2 regions of the Gluconobacter sp. P5B12 genome follow, and region 2 is predicted to be linked to the other one. Evidence: predicted binding sites of a transcription regulator. Region 2 holds the regulator's gene; the other holds the start of a gene.

The links. Region 2 encodes HrcA, which represses chaperone genes, less so after heat shock. Its sites were predicted from a motif close to GTTNGCACTCNCNNNNNGNGAGTGCNAAC; they were not measured.
Region 1: a site for HrcA is predicted at 2,306-2,334, ahead of groES (co-chaperone GroES). Genes of this name have one in related genera too.

The regions. Positions count from the first base shown of each region.
Region 1 is NZ_JACRVV010000001.1:641,965-646,178, forward strand. It holds gene KP702_RS02915 (S-methyl-5'-thioadenosine phosphorylase) at 1-144, shown strand, start outside; gene KP702_RS02920 (DUF2934 domain-containing protein) at 191-577, opposite strand; gene KP702_RS02925 (SDR family oxidoreductase) at 580-1,320, opposite strand; gene KP702_RS02930 (dienelactone hydrolase family protein) at 1,329-2,042, opposite strand; gene KP702_RS02935 (DUF4169 family protein) at 2,085-2,279, shown strand; gene groES (co-chaperone GroES) at 2,409-2,699, shown strand; gene groL (chaperonin GroEL) at 2,751-4,214, shown strand, end outside.
Region 2 is NZ_JACRVV010000008.1:45,150-49,363, reverse strand. It holds gene rdgB (RdgB/HAM1 family non-canonical purine NTP pyrophosphatase) at 1-335, opposite strand, end outside; gene rph (ribonuclease PH) at 335-1,045, opposite strand; gene hrcA (heat-inducible transcriptional repressor HrcA) at 1,129-2,199, shown strand; gene KP702_RS13020 (aldo/keto reductase) at 2,262-3,152, shown strand; gene KP702_RS13015 (penicillin-binding protein 1A) at 3,238-4,214, shown strand, end outside.

The DNA of each region.
Region 1 (4,214 bases), on a different contig from region 2:
CCCGTTCTGGGTCAGAAGCGCCCGCTTGATCTTTCCGCCGAGCGTGCGCTTGATTTTGCGATTATCACGGCACCTGAAAAGCGTGATCCGGCACTTGTCGCCAAACTGGATGCTGTTGCCGGTCGCGTTCTGAACAAAGCCTGAGTTGATTGCCGCCCGCGTAAAAACGGGTGGCAGTAGGGAAGGGCAGTCAGTGCCCTTCCTGCTTCTCGTCAATCTGAGCGTAGCCTGGCTGGCCCGCATCGGTGCTAGGGTCATCCAACAGTTCGCGTTCTTCCTTGCGATCCGCGACAGGGAAATGGCGATGGTCACCCTGATCCGTACTGCGTTCAGGAAATTCCCCGAGGTTTTCCTGTAAGCGCGGGTCTTCGATCTGAACATCTGCCAACTCTGGCGATGGCAGATCTTCAACAGGCGTGCCCTCTGGAACGCCCTTGATGGAGATCAGGTCCGTTGCTTTATCCAGATAGGCTTCAGGGCCGCCGTCTGGCTTGCCGTCAGCTTCCCACAGTAACTTGGCTTCGCGGCGGATTGCTGCGTCACGTTTTGGATCTGCTTCGAGTGGGTTGTTGCTCATGATCAGAACTCCTGAAGGGTTGGGCGCAGGACAATCTCGTTGATGTCCACGTCGTCAGGTTGTGAGATAGCGAAAGCGATGGCCCTCGCCACGGATTCCGCCGGAATTGCAATCTTGTAGAACGCTTCAACATGCTGACGACTTTCGCTGTCGCCGCTGCCCGCTTTGAGTTCGCTCTCCACTGCGCCCGGTTCGATAGACGTAACGCGAAACGCGTTGCCAGCCTCCTGCCGGAGGCCATCGCTAATGGCCCGCACGGCAAACTTCGTTCCTGAATAGACGGTGCCTCCAGGGGCGAAGACCTTGATCCCGGCAACCGAGGACAGGTTAATGACATGTCCCGATTTCTGACGCTCAAAGATCGGTAGTGCTGCGGCAATGCCGTAAAGAACGCCTTTGATGTTGATGTCGATCATCCGGTCCCATTCGTCGACCATCAGTCGTTTCATGGGGGCAATCGCCATAAGCCCGGCATTGTTCACGAGGACATCAAGACGTCCGAAGTCCTGCTCAACGGCTTTTACAACGTCGGCAACGTTCTGGCGGTTTGTGACATCCAGTGTGTAGGCCCGTGCAGTTTGGCCAAGTGCTTCGAGTTCGGAGACAATTTCGTCCAGTCGGTCCCGGCGCCGGGCGGCAATAGCAACGTAAGCCCCTCGTGCTGCGAGATAACGCGCGGTTGCTTCACCAAGGCCGCTGCTGCCGCCTGTAATGAGAACAATTTTTCCTGCAATGCCTTCCATGTCAGGCCTCACGCACGCTTGATGTGATGCTTCAGAAACGCAACGCTCCGGCTCCAGGCCAGATCACGGGCATCCTGATTGAAGCTGGAACGTTCGGGGCACCCAAAGCCATGTCCAGCCTGGTCATAGAGGAAGACCTCGACTTCCGGGCGGCTTGCGCGAATTTTCTGAACGTCGCCTGGCGGAATAGACGCATCTTCTCCACCAAAATGGAGCTGCGTCGGGCAATGCGGGGCTGTGTCACAATGGTTGGCAATACCGCCGCCATACCATCCCACGGCAGCATTAAAGTGGTGCGTCCGTGTCGCAGCCAGCCAGGCGATGAGGCCGCCCCAGCAGAAGCCGATAATCCCGACTGGGCGGTGACCATCATCCTGTCTCAGTTTCTGCGCGCAGGCTTCCAGATCCTGCTGGATCAGATCTGGCGAAATGCCACTTCGAAATTCCAGCCCTTCCTTTAGGCCAGTCTCGTTGTACGCCAGAACCGTATGGGGTTTAACGCGGTCAAAGAGGGCAGGGGCCAGAACATGGAAGCCCTGCTGAGCCAGATCAGAGCAGACGTCCCTGATGTGTCCGGTCAGGCCAAAAATTTCCTGCACGACGACAATGGAGCGTGCGGATTCGGGGGAGCCCGTCTCCCATGCCTCGAATTCGTGACCGTCTGCTGCCTTGAGGCGAATCATGCGGCCCTCGGTCTTTTCTTGGGAATGCTTGTGGTCCATTGATTTCTGTCCAGTCTCTGTAACGCCGGAAAGGCAGATGCCATGAGCGACGTCATCAATCTCCGTCGGGAACGCAAACGCCGCAAGTCCGCAGAGGATGCGAAGGAAGCTGAGACCAATCGTCGTCTTCATGGCAGAACGAAAGGTCAAAAAATGGCGGATATGCTGGAGAAAAGGCGTTCCGAGGCCCTGTTAGACGGAAAGAAAATTTTTTCTGCCGAGGGCGATGGTTCTTGACGAAAACGGGTGGCGGCACTACCTCTCTTGGCACTCTCGATATGGGAGTGCCAACTGCGCTGCAGTAATTGAGCGCGTAACCCGGCCGCGTCGCTTTGTAGAAGGGCACGGCCTAAAATGGAGCGATCCATGACGACATTTCGTCCCCTGCATGACCGCGTTGTAGTCCGCCGCCTGACCGGTGAAGAAAAGACCGCTGGCGGCATCATCATCCCTGACACCGCCAAGGACAAGCCGACCGAAGGCGAGATCGTTTCCGTAGGCCCGGGCGCCCGGAACGAGCAGGGCCAGATCGTGGCTCTCGACGTCAAGGCAGGCGACAAGGTGCTGTTCGGCAAGTGGTCCGGCACCGAGGTGAAGATCAACGGTGAAGAGCTGCTGATCATGAAAGAGAGCGACATCATGGGTGTGATCGGCTGAAAAGCCGTCCCCGTTTCCTCTCGTTAAAAACCTCAACAGGAGATTAAGAACATGGCTGCCAAGGAAGTTAAGTTTGGTGCCGACGCCCGCGACCGTATGCTGCGTGGCGTTGATATTCTTGCAAATGCCGTCAAGGTAACGCTGGGCCCGAAGGGTCGTAACGTTGTTCTCGACAAGAGCTTCGGCGCACCGCGCATCACCAAGGACGGTGTGTCTGTCGCCAAGGAAATCGAACTGGCTGACAAGTTCGAGAACATGGGCGCTCAGATGGTACGCGAAGTTGCGTCCCGTACGAACGACCTGGCTGGTGACGGCACGACGACGTCCACGGTTCTTGCTCAGGCAATCATCCGCGAAGGTGCCAAGGCTGTTGCCGCTGGCATGAACCCGATGGACCTGAAGCGCGGCATCGACAAGGCTGTCCTCGTCGTTGTTGAAGAGCTGAAGAAGAACAGCAAGAAGATGACCTCCCCGGAGGAAATCGCTCAGGTCGGTACGATCTCCTCCAACGGTGAGCGTGAAATCGGTGAGATGATCTCTTCTGCCATGCAGAAGGTCGGCTCCGAGGGCGTCATCACGGTTGAAGAAGCCAAGGGTCTGCACACGGAACTCGACGTTGTCGAGGGCATGCAGTTCGACCGCGGCTACATCTCCCCGTACTTCGTGACGAACCCGGAGAAGATGACGGCTGATCTCGATGCGCCGTACATCCTGATCCATGAAAAGAAGCTGTCTTCGCTTCAGCCGATGCTGCCGCTGCTCGAGAGCGTCGTACAGTCCGGTCGTCCGCTGATGATCATCGCTGAAGACGTCGATGGTGAAGCACTTGCCACGCTGGTCGTGAACAAGCTGCGTGGTGGCCTGAAGATCGCTGCCGTCAAGGCTCCGGGCTTCGGTGACCGTCGCAAGGCCATGCTGGAAGACATCGCGATCCTGACGGGTGGCCAGGTCATCTCCGAAGACATCGGGATCAAGCTGGAATCCGTTACCCTCGACATGCTGGGCCGCGCTAAGAAGGTTCACATCGAGAAGGAAAACACCACGATCGTTGAAGGCGCTGGCAACAGCGACGACATCAAGGGTCGTTGCAACCAGATCCGCGCTCAGGTTGAAGAAACAACCTCTGACTACGATCGTGAGAAGCTCCAGGAGCGTCTTGCAAAGCTGGCTGGTGGCGTTGCCGTCATCCGCGTCGGTGGCAGCAGTGAAGTTGAGGTGAAGGAGCGCAAGGATCGCGTTGACGACGCCCTGCACGCTACCCGCGCCGCTGTTGAAGAAGGCATTGTCCCGGGTGGTGGTACGGCTCTTGCCCGCGCTTCCGTTGCTCTGAAGGGTCTGACCTTCGATAACGACGATCAGCGTATCGGTGGCGAGATCGTTCGCAAGGCGCTTCAGACGCCGCTGCGTCAGATCGCTGAGAACGCTGGTGAAGACGGCGCCGTGATCGCTGGCAAGGTGCTCGAGAACGACACCTACAACTTCGGCTTTGATGCTCAGAACGCTGAGTACAAGGAC
Region 2 (4,214 bases):
ATTTCGCGCTGCACACGCTCCATGGCAACGGTCATGTCTTTTGCAGGGCCGCCCCATCGCGCCGAATAAACGCCGGGCTGGCCGCCGAGTGCCGAGACGCAAAAGCCGGAATCATCCGCCAGTGCGGGTAGGCCCGATGCACGGGCCGCCGCCAGAGCCTTGATTTCAGCGTTGCCAGTAAATGTGTCTGCCGTTTCGTCCGGTTCTGGCAGATTCAGCTCCCCTGCAGACACAACAGTGATGCCGCTTTCTGCAAGCAGGCTGGAGAATTCACGCAGTTTCCCGGCATTGTGGCTTGCCAGAACAATTTTTGACCCACGGGACAGGCGGCGCATTACAAAGTCTCCAGTGCGGCATTCTGTGCTTCAAATAGGGGGACTGTGCCCAGCTTGGCCAGACGCAGCAGCTCGAAAAACTCGGCTTCCTGAAAGGGGGACGTTTCCGCCGTGCCCTGAATTTCGACGATGCCACCCTCCGCGGTAAGAACAAAGTTTGTGTCTGCCTGAGCGGCACTGTCCTCAACGTAATCCAGGTCCAGCACGGCGCCAGCAGAAGTCAGGCCGCAGGAGACTGCCGCAATTTGTGCTGTCATGACTGAGGACAGATTGGCTTTTTTCAGAGCCATGGAGAGAGCAACCCAGGCGCCGGTAATGGAAGCGCAGCGTGTCCCGCCATCAGCGTTCAGGACATCACAGTCCAGCGTGATGGTCCGTTCTCCCAGCTTCTTCAGATTGACGCAGGCTCGCAGGGATCTGGCAATCAGGCGCTGGATTTCCTGCGTCCGGCCAGACTGCTTGCCCTTGGACGCTTCACGATTGCCACGCTGATGGGTGGCGCGCGGAAGCATGCCATACTCGGCCGTAATCCAGCCCTGACCCTTGTTGCGCAAAAATGGCGGGACACGATTTTCGAGAGACGCCGTGCACAGAACTTCCGTTCCACCCACCCGGATAAGTGCTGAACCTTCCGCATGTCGGGCAAAGCCTGTTTCAATGGAAATAGCGCGACCTTCGTCACAGGCGCGTCCGGATGGGCGCTTTGTCATGCGAAAAAATCCTCTCTCAGAACCGAGCCCTGCCTCTACCGCGTTTGACGAGAAGCCTTCCAGCCCCGACATACAGTTTTACCATGATGAGATCTGACCCTTCCTTCTTCCGTATGCCGAACTCCTTTGCTTCCGGGCTCGGAGAACGGGAAGCTGCGATCCTTCGGGAAATCGTTGAGGAATACGTCGAGACCGGGGAGCCGATCGGCAGTCGCACTCTGGCGCAGCGCTTGAATCTGTCTCTGTCTCCCGCGACGATCCGCAACGTCATGGCAGATCTTGGCAGGGCCGGGCTGTTGTTCAGCCCTCATGTGTCCGCAGGGCGTCTCCCGACGGAGAAGGGCGTTAAGCTCTTCGTGGAAGGGCTCCTCCAGTTTGGCACCCTGAGCGACGAAGACCGTGCCAGTATCGACAGCCGGCTGGAAATTCATGGCCGGTCCTATCAGGAGACCCTGGCTGAAGCATCGTCCATGCTGTCGGGCCTGTCATCCGCAGCAGGTCTGGTGCTGGCCCCTAAATCCGACGCGACGCTCAAACATATTGAGTTTGTTGCCCTCGGTCCGGGACGTGTTCTCGTGGTCCTCGTCAGTTCAGACGGACAGGTGGAAAATCGCATCATCGAAACCCCGGCAGGACTGCCGCATTCCGCGCTTGTCGAGGCTGGGAACTATCTTAACGCCCATTTGGGGGATCTGACGCTTGGCACTTTGAAAGAGCGTGTCAGCAAGGAAATGGACGTCAACCGCCATGAACTTGATGCTCTGACGGCCAGCGTCATCGAAAGTGGTCTGGCCACATGGGACGCTGATGGCGGAACGCTGTTCGTTCGGGGGCAGGGCAAGCTGTTGGCGGATATTACCGAGATCGAACGACTGACCACGATCCGTATGTTGTTCGATCACCTCGAAACGCAGGAGACCATGCTTCAGCTCCTGCAACTGGCAGACGCTTCGGAAGGTGTGCGAATCTATATCGGCAGTGAGAGCGGAATGTTTGGAATGTCGGGCGTGTCCATGATCGTCGCGCCAGCCCGTAATGAAGCCCAGAAAATCGTGGGCGCCATTGGTGTCATCGGGCCAACGCGCTTGAATTACGGGCGAATTGTACCCGTCGTGGATTACACGGCCCGGATGGTCGGACGCCTGCTGGGATAGTGACTGCAACCCTTCCGCCTTTGCGCTGTTGAATCCTGCGTCCATCGGAAAGGAAAGAGTCCATGGCTACGATTGACGCAAAGAAATCCGGTACGTTCCTCATTGGTGGTGATCTCAAGGTCCACCGCCTCGGGTTTGGCGCGATGCGCATTACCGGCAAGGGCATCTGGGATGAACCTCCAGACCACGAAGAAGTGGTCCAGACCCTTGAAAGCCTCCCGAAGTTCGGGGTGGATTTTATTGATACAGCGGATTCTTACGGTCCGTTCGTCTCGGAAAATCTGATCCGTGAAGTGCTTTATCCCTACAAAAAGATGGTCATTGCAACGAAGGGCGGCCTGACACGCCATGGTCCAGATATCTGGAAGCCGGTCGGAAACCCGGACTATCTGAGGCAGTGCGTGCTGATGTCCATGCGACGGTTGGGCGTTGAGCGCATAGATCTGTGGCAGCTTCATCGGATCGGGCCTGACTGTCCTGCCGAAAAACAATTCGAGGCGATCGCCAAGTTCCGCGAAGAAGGTTTGATCCGGCACGTGGGTCTATCGGAAGTGAGTGTGAAAGATATCAAGCTCGCGCAGAAATACTTCCCGGTCTCGACCGTTCAGAACCGTTTCAACCTTGTGGATCGCAAGTCCGAAGACGTACTGGATTTCTGTACCAAGGAAAACATCGGCTTCATTCCCTGGGCACCTCTAGCTGCCGGAGAACTGGCCAAACCCGGTACGGACATGGACAAGATCGCGCATCGGCATCATGCAGATGCAGGGCAGATTGCTCTGGCGTGGCTTCTGAAAAGATCACCGGTCATGTTGCCCATTCCGGGGACCGGAAGCAGAGCCCATCTGGCCTCTAATGTTCGGTCAGCATCCCTGAATCTCAACGATGAAGAGTTTGCTACTCTGAATCGGCAGGGTGAAGAGGTGTGGAAGAAATCCGCCGCCGGATCATAACGATCACGGGCCGCCGTAAACTGTCACAAAATGACCCTTTTCAGTGGGGGCGACGAACGGCTCGTTTCAGTGCTATGCAGTTTGTATGACGCGCCGTTCCATTCGCTCCCGTAATCCGCAGGACCCCAGGGCCAGTGTGCCCCGCGGGCCCCGTTTCCGCCGTTTCCGTCAGTCTCTTGCCATCGTCGCTGGTGTCGGGCTGGTCGGTGTTGCGGGTGCGGGTATCTTGGGTTGGACCACCTACGCCAAACTCGTGGCTGATCTGCCAAGTGTGGACAGCCTGAGGGCCTATCAGCCCCCGACCGTCAGTCGCATCTATGCATCTGATGATCGCCTGATGGCTCAACTTGCCAACGAGCGGCGTATTTTCGTTCCGCTTGAAGCGATTCCGGATCGGGTAAAGCGCGCCTTCCTCGCAACGGAAGATCACAATTTCTACACCCATGGTGGTGTTGATGTGATGGCCATTGCCCGTGCAGGCGTAACGGACGTTTTTGCCCGCCATGGGCGCCGTGCTGTCGGTGCGTCCACCATTACGCAGCAGGTTGCGCGTGGGATGCTGCTTAACAGCAATGCCCGCACGCTCGATCGTAAAATCAAGGAAGCCCTGCTTGCCGTCAAAATGGAGCAGGTGCTGTCCAAGGACAAGATTCTTGAGATCTATCTGAACTGGGCGGATCTGGGGAACGGCTCTTTTGGTGTCGCCGCCGCGGCCCAGACCTATTTCAACAAGCCTCTCGACCAGCTGAATGATGCAGAAGCCGCGTCACTGGCGGCCCTTCCGAAGTCCCCTACACATTACAATCCGTTCCTTCATCCTGACGCAGCCTTGATGCGCCGGAATCTTGTTCTGGATCTGATGGCCGATAACGGCGTCATTTCCCGCGAGCAGGCTCAGGAAGACAAGAAGGAGCCACTGGTCCCGCAGAAAAAACAGCGGTTTGGACCTTTGCCGGATTCAGAATGGTTCGGGGCCGAGGTCCGGCGTCAGCTCATCAGCTTGTATGGTCAGGATCGCGCTCTTCAAGGCGGCCTTGAAGTTCATACCAGTCTGGATCAGCC